DNA from 3 places in the Shinella sp. 20P9.1.1 genome. Region 2 is predicted to be linked to each of the others. Evidence: predicted binding sites of a transcription regulator. Region 2 holds the regulator's gene; each other region holds the start of a gene.

Region 1 (4,162 bases), on a different contig from region 2:
CGCTCGGCTTCATGGAAGGCGAGATTTCGGTTCTGCAGGTCGAAAAGCGCATCCGCTCGCGTGTCAAACGCCAGATGGAGAAGACCCAGCGCGAATACTATCTCAACGAACAGATGAAGGCGATCCAGAAGGAGCTCGGCGACGGCGAGGACGGCCGCGACGAGATGGCCGAACTGGAAGGCAAGATCTCCAAGGTCAAGCTTTCCAAGGAAGCCCGTGAAAAGGCCGACGCGGAACTGAAGAAGCTGCGCCAGATGAGCCCGATGTCGGCGGAAGCCACCGTCGTGCGCAACTATCTCGACTGGCTGACGGGTATTCCGTGGGGCAAGAAGTCGAAGATCAAGACCGACCTCAACGCTGCGGAAAAGGTCCTCGACGAGGATCACTTCGGCCTCGACAAGGTCAAGGAGCGTATCGTCGAATATCTCGCCGTGCAGGCCCGCTCGACCAAGATCAAGGGCCCGATCCTGTGCCTCGTCGGCCCTCCGGGCGTCGGCAAGACCTCGCTCGCCAAGTCGATCGCCAAGGCGACCGGCCGCGAATATATCCGCATGGCGCTCGGCGGCGTTCGCGACGAAGCCGAAATCCGCGGTCACCGCCGCACCTATATCGGCTCGATGCCCGGCAAGGTCATCCAGTCGATGAAGAAGGCCAAGAAATCCAACCCGCTCTTCCTGCTCGACGAGATCGACAAGATGGGCATGGATTTCCGCGGCGACCCGTCTTCGGCCCTGCTCGAGGTGCTGGATCCGGAACAGAACTCGACCTTCATGGATCACTACCTGGAAGTCGAATACGACCTGTCCAACGTCATGTTCGTGACGACGGCGAATACTCTGAACATTCCGGCTCCGCTTATGGACCGCATGGAAGTCATCCGCATCGCAGGCTACACCGAAGAGGAAAAGCTGGAAATCGCCAAGCGGCACCTGCTGCCCAAGGCGATCCGCGACCACGCGCTGCAGCCGAAGGAGTTTTCGGTCACCGACGGCGCGCTGATGGCGGTCATCCAGCAGTACACCCGCGAAGCGGGCGTGCGTAACTTCGAGCGTGAACTGATGAAGCTCGGCCGCAAGGCTGTCACCGAGATCATCAAGGGCAAGGCGAAGAAGGTCGAGGTCACGGCTGACAACATCCATGACTTCCTCGGCGTCCCGCGCTTCCGCCACGGCGAAGCCGAGCGCGAGGATCAGGTCGGTGTGGTCACGGGACTTGCCTGGACGGAAGTCGGCGGCGAGCTGCTCACCATCGAAGGCGTCAGCCTGCCGGGTGGCAAGGGCCGCATGACGGTCACGGGCAACCTGAAGGACGTGATGAAGGAATCGATTTCGGCAGCAGCGTCCTATGTCCGCTCGCGCGCCGTCGATTTCGGCATCGAGCCGCCGCGCTTCGACAAGACGGATATCCACGTGCACGTGCCGGAAGGTGCGACGCCGAAGGACGGCCCGTCGGCCGGTATCGCCATGGCGACTGCCATCGTTTCCATCATGACCGGTATCCCGGTCTCGAAGGATATCGCGATGACGGGCGAAGTGACGCTGCGCGGCCGGGTCCTGCCGATCGGCGGCCTGAAGGAAAAGCTGCTCGCAGCCCTTCGCGGCGGCATCAAGAAGGTGCTGATCCCGGAAGAGAACGCCAAGGACCTGGCCGACATTCCGGACAACGTGAAGAACAACATGGAGATCGTCCCGGTCTCGCGCATGGGCGAGGTCATCCAGCACGCCCTGCTGCGCAAGCCCGAGCCGATCGAATGGGACAGTGCTGCGGCAGAAGCTGCCCGTGTTCCGGCGGTCGAATCGACCGAAGACGGCACCGGCGCAATCGCGCATTGAGCCTTAATGCCGGGTGAAACGCCCGGCATTTTGGGGCAAAACAGGAAAAGACCGGCCTTGCGGCCGGTCTTTTTCGTTGAAAAACGTGTGTAAACCCCGGATTCTCAGGGGATTGCGACGAAATATTCTTGCGAGGCGAGGGGCGATGCGTATTCTGCCCCCGACTTGTATGAGTCGTTTCAAACCGTATGAAAGGGGTGGAAACATGAACAAGAATGAACTCGTATCCGCGGTCGCCGAGAAGTCTGGCCTCTCCAAGACGGACGCAGCATCTGCTGTCGACGCCGTTTTCGAAACGATCCAGGGCGAACTCAAGAACGGTGGCGACGTTCGTCTCGTCGGTTTCGGCAATTTCTCCGTGTCGCGTCGTGAAGCTTCGAAGGGCCGCAACCTTTCGACCGGTGCCGAGATCGAGATCCCGGCTCGCAACGTGCCGAAGTTCTCGGCCGGCAAGGGCCTCAAGGACGCCGTCAACGGCTGATCCCAAGCCAATGCGTGCACCCCAGGCTTTTAAGCCCGGGGTTTGCATTGTGTCGCAGATCTGAAGTTCCGCAGCGTCCCGGACGCGTTCTCGCGACGCGTGGCGCTGCAGGGCAGAGCGGTCATCCACTCCGCCGCAAATCCTGAATTTCAGGCTCGGGGTCCGGTTCATCCGGGCCCCCTTTTGTTTGGCGGCTGTGCGTGTGGAACCGTCGCCCAAGTGTCATGCGCCTGTAACAAGAAAGCCTCAGAACCGCCCGGTTCCAAGAAACCGGATTCCGGAGGATTTCATGAAAACCCGTTCTCTCACCGCGGCACTGGCCGCGGTTCTCGCCGCATCGGTAGCCTCTGCCGCCAGCGCCGAGCCCGTATTCAATCGCATTGCGTCCTTCGCCGTTGCCGATAACCTGCCCGAGGGCAAGGACAAGGCGACGCCGACGTCGGCGGAAATCATCGCCGCCTCCGAAGACGGCAACACGCTCGTCTATTCCGACAGCCCGAACAAGGCGATCGGCATCATCGACATCACCGACGCCAAGGCCCCGAAGGCCGGCGGTTCCGTCACGTTCGAAGGCGAGCCGACATCCGTTGCCGTTGCCGCTGGCAAGGCGCTGGTTGCCGTCAACACGCGTGAAAGCTTCGTCAAGCCGTCGGGCGTGCTGGCTCAGGTCGATCTCGTCTCGAAAAAGATCGACGCGACCTGCGACCTTGGTGGTCAGCCGGACTCGATTGCGCTGAACAAGGACAAGACGCTCGCCGCCATCGCCATCGAGAACGAGCGCGACGAAGAGGTCAATGACGGCGACATCCCGCAAATGCTGGCCGGCGACCTCGTCCTCCTGTCGCTGAAGGATGGTGTCGTCGATTGCGGCTCGATCAAGCATGTTACGCTGACCGGCCTTGCCGATGTTGCCGGTGAAGACCCGGAGCCTGAATTCGTTTCCTTCAACAGCCTCGATGAAATCGCGCTGACGCTGCAGGAAAACAACCATATCGTCATCATCGACGGCAAGACCGGCACCGTGAAGACCCATTTCTCGGCCGGCGCTGTCAGCTTGGAAGGCGTCGATACCAAGAAGGACGGCGCGCTGAAATTCACCGGTGACGTGAAGGACGTTGCCCGCGAACCCGACGCCGTGAAGTGGCTGGACGATGACCGTCTCGTCGTTGCCAATGAAGGCGACTGGAAGGGCGGCGCGCGCGGCTTCACCATCTTCGGCAAGGACGGCAAGGTCCTCTATGAGAACGGCACTGCCTTCGAGCGCGAGATCGCCAAAATCGGCCACTATCCGGACAAGCGCAACAAGAAGGGCGTCGAGCCGGAAGGCCTTGAGGCCGCCAAGTTCGGCGACGACAATCTATTTTTCGTGCTCGCCGAGCGCGCGTCGATCGTCGGCGTCTACAAGGACACGGGTGCAGAGCCGCAGCTTCTCCAGCTCCTGCCGTCGGGCATCGCGCCGGAAGGCGCCGTCGCCATTCCGGGCCGCAACCTTTTCGTGACCGCCAACGAGGCCGATCTCGTCGAGGACGGCGGTGCGCGTTCGCATGTCATGCTCTACGAGCGTGCCGAAGGCGAGGCGACCTATCCGCAGATCGTCTCCGCCGAGAAGGACGGCGAGCTGATCGGCTTCGGCGCCCTGTCGGGCCTCGCTCCGATCAAGGACAAGCCGGGCATGCTCGTCGCTGTCAACGACAGCTTCTACGCCTCGCAGCCGACGATCTTCACGATCGACGCCACCGCCAAGCCGGCGAAGATCGTCGATGCGCTGCGCATCACCCGCAACGGTGCTGCCGCCCAGAAGCTCGACAGCGAAGGCCTGACGCCGGATGGCGAAGGCGGCTACTGGCTT
Region 2 (4,162 bases):
CATCCTGTTGCGCCGCCGTTTCGAACGGCGCTGGTAGAAGGACCGATCCTATGAACATGATGTTAGAAGCAGCAGTCGAGAAAGCGCTGGACAAGAAAATGAACGACATTTCCTACAAGATGATCGGCAAGGACGTTTCGGTCTATTACGGCGACAAGCGCGCCCTCTACGACGTCAATCTCAACGTCCGCGAAAACACCGTGACGGCGCTGATCGGCCCGTCGGGTTGCGGCAAGTCGACCTTCCTGCGCACGCTGAACCGCATGAACGACACGATCGACGGCTGCCGCGTCACCGGCCGCATCACGCTCGATACGGACGATATCTACGACCCGAACATCGACGTCGTCGAACTGCGCGCCCGCGTCGGCATGGTCTTCCAGAAGCCGAACCCGTTCCCGAAGTCGATCTACGAAAACGTCGCCTACGGCCCACGCATCCACGGTCTTGCCAAGTCGAAGGCCGACATGGACGCCATCGTGGAAAAGAGCCTTCAGAAGGCCGGCCTGTGGAACGAGGTGAAGGATCGCCTGCAGGAAGGCGGCACGGGCCTCTCCGGCGGCCAGCAGCAGCGCCTGTGCATCGCACGCGCCGTCGCCGTCAGCCCCGAAGTCATCCTGATGGACGAACCCTGCTCGGCACTCGACCCGATCGCGACGGCCAAGGTCGAGGAGCTCATCCACGAGCTGCGCGCCAACTTCACCATCGTCATCGTGACGCACTCCATGCAGCAGGCGGCCCGCGTCTCGCAGCGCACCGCCATGTTCCACCTCGGCAACCTCGTCGAGGAGAACGACACCGACAAGATGTTCACCAACCCGGATGACCAGCGCACGCAGGACTACATCATGGGCCGCTTCGGCTGACGCTTTCGTCGCTGACGCCCCTGAAACCCGAGCGCATTAAGGACAGAACGATGTCATCGACCCATATTGTTTCGATTTACGACGAAGAACTGAAGTACCTCTCCCGCCGCATCTCCGAAATGGGCGGCACGGCCGAGCAGATGGTGGCGGATTCCGTCCGCGCCCTCGTTTCCACCGACGTGGCGCTGGCCCAGAAGGTCATTTCCGAGGATGTCATCCTCGACAATGCCGAGCGCCAGATCAACGAAAAGGCGATCGTCACCATCGCCAAGCGCCAGCCGATGGCGGCGGACCTGCGCGAAATCATGGGCACGATCCGCATCGCTGCCGAACTGGAGCGCGTCGGCGACCTCGGCAAGAACACCGCAAAGCGCGTGATTGCCGTGCAGAGCTCGGGCATGCCGCGCAAGCTCGCCCGCGGCCTCGAGCATCTCGCCGAACTGGCGTTGATGCAGCTCAAGGAAGTGCTCGACGTCTTCGCCACCCGCTCGGTGGACAAGGCCAAGGCCATCCGCGAGCGCGACGACGAGATCGATGCGATCTACACCTCGCTGTTCCGCGAACTGCTGACCTACATGATGGAAGACCCGCGCAACATCACGCCCTGCACGCATCTTTTGTTCTGCGCCAAGAACATCGAGCGCATCGGCGACCACGCGACCAACATCGCCGAAACCATCTACTACATGGCGACCGGCTCCCAGCCGGAAGGCGAGCGCCCGAAGGACGATACATCGACATCGGTCGTCGCGGCCGACATCGCCGAAGCGTCCGAGTAAGTTTGAGCAGGAACCCTGTCCATGGTGCCCAGAATAGCCGTCGTGGAAGACGAGGAGGCGCTGAGCGTTCTCCTGCGCTACAATCTCGAAGCCGAGGGTTTCGAGGTCGATACGATCCTATCGGGTGACGAGGCGGAAATGCGCTTGCAGGAGCGCATGCCCGACCTCCTCATCCTCGACTGGATGCTGCCGGGCGTTTCCGGCATCGAGCTGTGCCGGCGCCTGCGCCAGCGGCCGGAAACCGAGCGCCTGCCGATCATCATGCTGACGGCGCGCGGCGAGGAGAGCGAGCGAGTGCGTGGTCTGGCCACCGGCGCCGACGATTATGTCGTCAAGCCCTTCTCGACGCCGGAACTGGTGGCGCGCGTGCGCGCCATGCTGCGCCGTGCCAAGCCCGAGGTCGTCTCGACGGTGCTGCGCTGCGGCGATATCGAGCTCGACCGCGAGACCCACCGCGTCCACCGTCGCACCCGCGAGGTTCGCCTCGGCCCGACGGAGTTCCGCCTCCTGGAATTCCTGATGACCTCGCCGAGCCGCGTCTTCTCGCGCTCGCAGCTGCTGGACGGTGTATGGGGCCACGACATCTATGTCGACGAGCGCACCGTCGACGTGCATGTCGGCCGTCTGCGCAAGGCGCTCAACTTCGCCAATATGCAGGACGTCATCCGCACTGTCCGCGGCGCCGGCTATTCGCTGGAAACCTGAGCGATCCGCCATTCCTCCCAAGGACGGAAATGGGCCCTGCGGGGCCTGTTTGCGTTTTGGGGCTGCCATCCATCGCCTCAAACAAAAACGGAGCCTTTCGGCTCCGTTTTCATTTCATATCGATTGCTGTCAGCGCATCCGGCGGCGCTCGGCCGAGGGCTGGTAGGCGAGGCGCTGGTGGTAGGTGCAGTAGGGCGAATTGTCAGGGGATTCGTTGCCGCAGAAATGGAAGTCTTCGTTCAGCGGATCGCCGATCGGCCACTTGCAGGTGCGCTCGGTGAGCTGCGTCAGTTCCAGCTTGCGCGACATCGGCACGACGACATTGTTGCCGTTGGCGGGAACCGGGAGCTGTTCGGCGACGGCCTCGAATTCCGTGTCCATGTCGTCCTTGGCGATCGCTGCCGGACGGGCTGCGGTGCGCGGCGTGACGGCACGGGCCTGGAAGGTCGCGGGGCGGGGGGCCGCCGGCGCCGGGCGCTTCGGGCGGGCGGTGGCCTGCGTTCCGCCGGCCTTGGCGCGGCCCGGCAGGTTCAGCCGGTGCACTTTGCCGATGACGGCATTGCGGCTGACGCCGCCGAGTTGTGCCGCGATCTGGCTCGCGCTCAAACCCTCGGCCCAGAGCTTCTTGAGTCTTTCGACGCGCTCGTCTGTCCAGTTCATGTTTTCGTCTCCGCTCGGCGTTCGATGCGGGAATCCCTCGTCGCGTCCCGGACAGATCCGGAACCTGAACGCCTTCAACTCTTTTGGTGACTAGTTCCGCCGCATGCAGTCTAGTAATTGGTCTTTAACCTAGAGACCGGGGGACTCTGTGACAAGAGTCGCGGGAATCGGCGCGAATCGATTTCGAGGTTTTCCCCAACTTGCTGGTCGGGTGTGACTCGATGGAGACACCTTCCGCGCGTGCCGTGAATCCTCACCTTGCGGGAGGTTCAGCGTCACTCGGGGTGCGATTTTGTTGACATCCCCAGGTGAAATGCCGATAGTGCCGCATGCCGCCGAAAGGCGGCTTTTGATTTTTCTGGAGCCCGGAAAAGTCAAGTGTCAGACGTCTTTTTTCGCATCTCTTTTCGGAGGATACGCGCCATGGCCGATGCCGCGCCGCTCTATGAAACCTATATGCGTGCGCCGCTCCGGTTCACGCGCGGGGAGGGCGTCTGGCTGATCGCCGAAGATGGCGAGCGATATCTCGATTTCGCCGCCGGCGTCGCCGTCAATTCGCTGGGCCATGCGCATCCTCATCTCGTCGCCGCGCTGAAGGATCAGGCCGACAAGGTCTGGCACCTGTCCAACCTCTATGAGGTGCCCGGCCAGGAAAGCCTCGGCCGCCGGCTGACGGACGCGACCTTCGCCGACAAGGTGTTCTTCACCAATTCGGGTGCCGAAGCGCTGGAATGCGCGATCAAGACCGCGCGCCGCCATCACTTCGCCAAGGGCCATCCCGGCAAGTTCCATATCATCACCTTCGACGGCGCCTTCCATGGCCGCACGATCGCGACGATCGCGGCCGGCGGACAGGAGAAGTATATCGAAGGCTTTGGCCCCAAGGCTCCCGGCTTCCTGAAGCTGCCCTTCGGCGATATCGCCGCCGTCAAGGATGCGATCACCGAGGAAACCGCCGGCATCCTGATCGAGCCGGTGCAGGGCGAGGGCGGCATCCGTCCCGTCTCGAAGGAATTCATGCAGGAGTTGCGCCAGCTCTGCGACGAATACGGCCTGCTGCTGATCCTCGACGAGGTCCAGTCCGGCGTCGGCCGCACGGGCCGCCTCTTTGCCCATGAATGGGCGGGCGTGACGCCCGACATCATGGCGGTC
Region 3 (4,162 bases), on a different contig from region 2:
ATTTCTCCAGCCGGTTCGATCAAGGCCGCCTCGCCGGCCGGTGCCTACCTCACCGATAACGGCGTTGCGGTGGCAGACTTCAACCAGTACGGCACGCGCCGCGGCAACCATGAAGTCATGATGCGCGGCACTTTCGCCAACATCCGCATCCGCAACCACATGCTCGGCCCGAACGGAAAGGAAGGTGGCTACACCATCCATTACCCGACCAAGGAAGAGCTTTCGATCTACGATGCGGCCATGAAGTACAAGGCCGAGGGCGTTCCGCTCGTCATCTTCGCCGGCGTCGAATACGGCAATGGCTCGTCGCGCGACTGGGCGGCCAAGGGCACCAACCTGCTCGGCGTCAAGGCCGTGGTGGCACAGTCCTTCGAGCGCATCCACCGCTCCAACCTCGTCGGCATGGGCATCGTGCCCTTCGTCTTCGAGGACGGCACGACCTGGGCCTCGCTCGACCTCAAGGGCGACGAGATCGTCACGATCGAGGGCCTGGAAGGCGACATCAAGCCGCGCGAGAAGAAGATCGCCAAGATCACCTACTCCGACGGCACGGTGAAGGACGTTCCGCTGCTCTGCCGCATCGATACGCTCGACGAGGTTACCTACATGAACAACGGCGGCATCCTGCAAACCGTTCTTCGCGACCTCGCCGCCTGATCTCTATCGGCGTGAAATCCTGAATGCCGGGGCCTTTGGCTCCGGCATTTCCCGTTCTTGGGCAAAAAAAATCTCACTCCATCGTGACTTCCTGTTGAAGCGGCAAGGGCGTATGAGGCTTCAAAAGGCCGGCCTTTGCCGGCGCTTCATTGGAAATGATCATGCCGAGACTGTATAGACCGGAATGTCTGGCGATCCTGCTGATGCTCGGGGCCAGCACCGCTGCCGCCGAGGAAGGCCTCAAGCCCAAGGGCGTCGTCGAGCTTTTCACCAGCCAGGGCTGTTCGTCCTGCCCGCCGGCCGACAAGGCGCTGGAGCAGCTTGCCCGCGAGGGCAAGGTCGTGGCGCTCTCCTACCATGTCGATTACTGGAATTATCTCGGCTGGACCGACACGCTGGCCTCCAAGGACAATACCGACCGGCAATATGCCTATGCCCGCATGTTCGGCCGCAATGGCGTCTACACGCCCCAGGCCGTGCTGAACGGCCGCGAACACATCAACGGCGCCGACATTTCCGGCATCCGCAACCGCATGGAAACGATGCCCGCCGAGGGCAAGGGCCTCGACGTGCCCGTCGATGTCGAGGTGAAGAACGACGAGCTGCGCATCCGCGTCGGCGCGGGCGAGGGCAAGGCCAATATCCTGATCGCCTATTTCGAGCGCGAGCGCACGATCAACATCGATACCGGCGAAAACCGCGGCAAGACGATCAACTACTGGCACGCCGTCACCGACATGGAGACGATCGGCATGTGGGAAGGCAAGGAGACGAACCTGGTGCTTCCCGCCGATATGCTGAAGAAGAAAAAGAAATCCGGCGGCTGCGCCATCCTGTTGCAGCGCATGAAGACGGCAGATACGCCGGGTGCCATTCTGGGCGCGACGGTGCTGACCGGAGAAAAAGCGACCCGATAACCTCCCCTTTTGGGGGAGATCCGGTCCGGCTTCTTCGAGGGGCTGGGGCTTGAGGGTTCGAAGGAGACGGACCGGACCGGGACGAAGTTGCCGGCAACGGAATACAGGGCAACCTCGACAGACGCTCGCCGGATCGGCCGGTTTCCGCGGGAAGCGGATGGCCGGGACAGGCGGCGACGGGCGAACTCTCTCTTTAAATTTGGGCGTCTGTTTGTCTGAAATGCGGCAGGACGGATTTTTGCGAAATCGCAAATCCGGCGCCTTGCCTTGTCCCTCAGCCTTGCATTTCATCTCCGGTCAGGCACACTGTCACCGTGCCGTCACAGAAAAGGTGCGGAGATTCGATGACTGATCAGCCGGATTTGCAGGCGTCCGATGTCGTGGTCGACCTCAGGGAATACAGGAGCAGCAAGGATCCGCTGCCCGTGACCTTTCATCGACGCGAGCTCGATGCGATCCTCTGGGTCTATGGTCGCATGGTCGGCGAGGGTGAGTGGCGCGACTATGCCATCGACCATATGCGCGACAAGGCCGTCTTCTCCGTCTTCAAACGCTCCGGCGAAATGCCGCTCTACCGCATTGAGAAGGATCCGAAGCTCGCCGCCAAGCAGGGCGCCTACAGCGTCGTCAACCAGCATGGCACGATCCTCAAGCGCGGCCATGAGTTGAAGCAGGTGCTGAAGGTCTTCGACAAGGTCCTGCGTCTCATTGAGACATGAGCGCCTCACGGGCAGCGTGACCTCAGTGCTGTCATATCTCTACCCACAAACAAAAACCCCGCCTGAAACGGCGGGGTTTCGCATTCGGTCATCCGACTGTCCGTCTTAGTCGCGGTTTCCGAGGAAACGCAGCAGGAAGAGAAAGAGGTTGATGAAGTCGAGGTAGAGCGTCAGCGCACCCATGATGGCCTTGCGGCCGGCCACGGTGGCGTCGTCTGCTTCGAAATACATTTCCTTGATCTTCTGCGTATCCCAGGCCGTCAGGCCGGCGAAGACCAGCACGCCGATCGCGGAGATCGCGAAGTCGAGCGCCGACGACTGCAGGAACAGGTTGACGAGCGAGGCGATGATCAGGCCGAACAGACCCATCACCAGGAACGAGCCCATCGCGGACAGGTCCCGCTTCGTCGTGTAGCCGAACAGCGACAGGGCGCCGAATGCGGCGGCCGAGACGAAGAAGGTCTGCGCGATGCTGGCGCCCGTGTAGATCAGGAAGATCGACGACAGCGACAGGCCCATCAGGCCGGCATAGACCCAGAAGGTCGCCTGCGCGGCCGAAACGCTCATCGTGTGGATGCGGAAGCTCAGGAAGAAGACCAGTGCGAGCGGGGCGAGCATGACAACCCACTTCAGCGGGCTGAGGTAGATCGCCTGGCCGAACGCGGTCAGCTGGCCATCGGCGATCGCAGCCTGCGAGGCGAAATACGCCACGAGACCGGTGATCGCGAGACCGAAGGCCATGAGATTGTAGACCCGCAGCATGTAGCTGCGCAGGCCCTGGTCAATGACGGCGCCGGCCTGGGCGCCGGCCGTTGCCGTTCGGGTCTGGTAGTTGCGGAGATCAGCCATGTTTTCCTCTTGGTCAAAGCCCCAAATGTGTACGGTGTCGGGCACCCGCTTATTCGCTCCGTTGCCGGAACATCGTCGGGATCCAGGCAACCGCTGTGGGCTCCAGCTTGCCTGACGTAAATATGCGCATGAATTGTGTCTCGCACAAGACCCGCGACCCTGACGGGAGGCCGCAGGCCTATGATTCTACAGCTCGCGCAGCACCGGTGCTGCCTTCTGTCCCAGAATGCGCCAGGTGCCGGCAAGGCCGATCCCGACGGTCATGACGAGGGCCGTCACCACCGTCATCACGGCGACATCGGGCAGGAAGCTCGACGGCAGCTTCATGATTGTGCTCACCACGAACCACGCCGCCACACCGCCGGCCAGAAGCGCGAAGATGGCGGTGGCCAGCCCGAGCATCAGATATTCGTAGCTGAAGGCGCGGATGAGCGTCGCCCGCGTCGCGCCCAGCGTCTTCAGGACGACGGCATCGTGCACGCGCGCCCGGTTGCCGGCCGCAAGCGCACCGGCCAGCACAAGCACGGAGGCGATGAGCGCCACCGCCGCCGCCGCGCGGATGGCGGTCGCAAGCTGCCCGACCAGTTCGTTGACCACATCGAGCGCATCCTTGACGCGCACCGTGGTGATCGTCGGAAAGGCGTTGGTGACGGCTTTCAGCGTTGCGGCCTCCTGCTCGGCGCTGGCCTTGGGGTCGATCATCGTCGCCAGCCAGGCATGCGGCGCGCCGGCAAAGGTGTTGGGCGAGAAGACCATGACGAAGTTGATCGACAGCGATTCCCACTCGACGGTGCGGAAATTGGCGATGCGCGCCGTGATGTTGCGGCCGAGTACGTTGACGGTCACGGTGTCGCCGATCTTCAGGCCGAGTTCCTTGCCCTCTTCGGCGGCGAAAGAGACGAGCGGTTCGCCGGTGTAATCCTCCGGCCACCATTCGCCCTCGGCGAGCGTCGAGTTTTCCGGCACGCGCTTGGCATAGGTGATGCCGCGGTCGCCGCGCAGCACCCATTGCCCGCCCTG

The links. The regulator PhoB, encoded in region 2, activates phosphate uptake and scavenging genes when phosphate is short. The targets are predictions, from matches to a motif close to TGTCATNNANCTGTCAT.
Region 1: the regulator PhoB is predicted to act here: its motif matches at 2,534-2,550, upstream of AC27VQ_RS10785 (esterase-like activity of phytase family protein).
Region 3: the regulator PhoB is predicted to act here: its motif matches at 1,882-1,898, upstream of AC27VQ_RS16030 (DUF2794 domain-containing protein).

What each region holds. Positions count from the first base shown of each region.
Region 1 covers NZ_JBYOLC010000005.1:154,963-159,124, reverse strand. Annotated here, with positions in the region: gene lon (endopeptidase La) at 1-1,832, shown strand, start outside; gene hupB (DNA-binding protein HupB) at 2,038-2,313, shown strand; gene AC27VQ_RS10785 (esterase-like activity of phytase family protein) at 2,603-4,162, shown strand, end outside.
Region 2 covers NZ_JBYOLC010000002.1:208,941-213,102, forward strand. Annotated here, with positions in the region: gene pstA (phosphate ABC transporter permease PstA) at 1-37, shown strand, start outside; gene pstB (phosphate ABC transporter ATP-binding protein PstB) at 51-866, shown strand; gene phoU (phosphate signaling complex protein PhoU) at 917-1,645, shown strand; gene phoB (phosphate regulon transcriptional regulator PhoB) at 1,667-2,350, shown strand; gene AC27VQ_RS04625 (GcrA family cell cycle regulator) at 2,480-3,010, opposite strand; gene AC27VQ_RS04630 (aspartate aminotransferase family protein) at 3,434-4,162, shown strand, end outside.
Region 3 covers NZ_JBYOLC010000008.1:235,304-239,465, forward strand. Annotated here, with positions in the region: gene acnA (aconitate hydratase AcnA) at 1-657, shown strand, start outside; gene AC27VQ_RS16025 (DUF1223 domain-containing protein) at 861-1,574, shown strand; gene AC27VQ_RS16030 (DUF2794 domain-containing protein) at 1,919-2,293, shown strand; gene AC27VQ_RS16035 (Bax inhibitor-1/YccA family protein) at 2,399-3,142, opposite strand; gene AC27VQ_RS16040 (ABC transporter permease) at 3,329-4,162, opposite strand, start outside.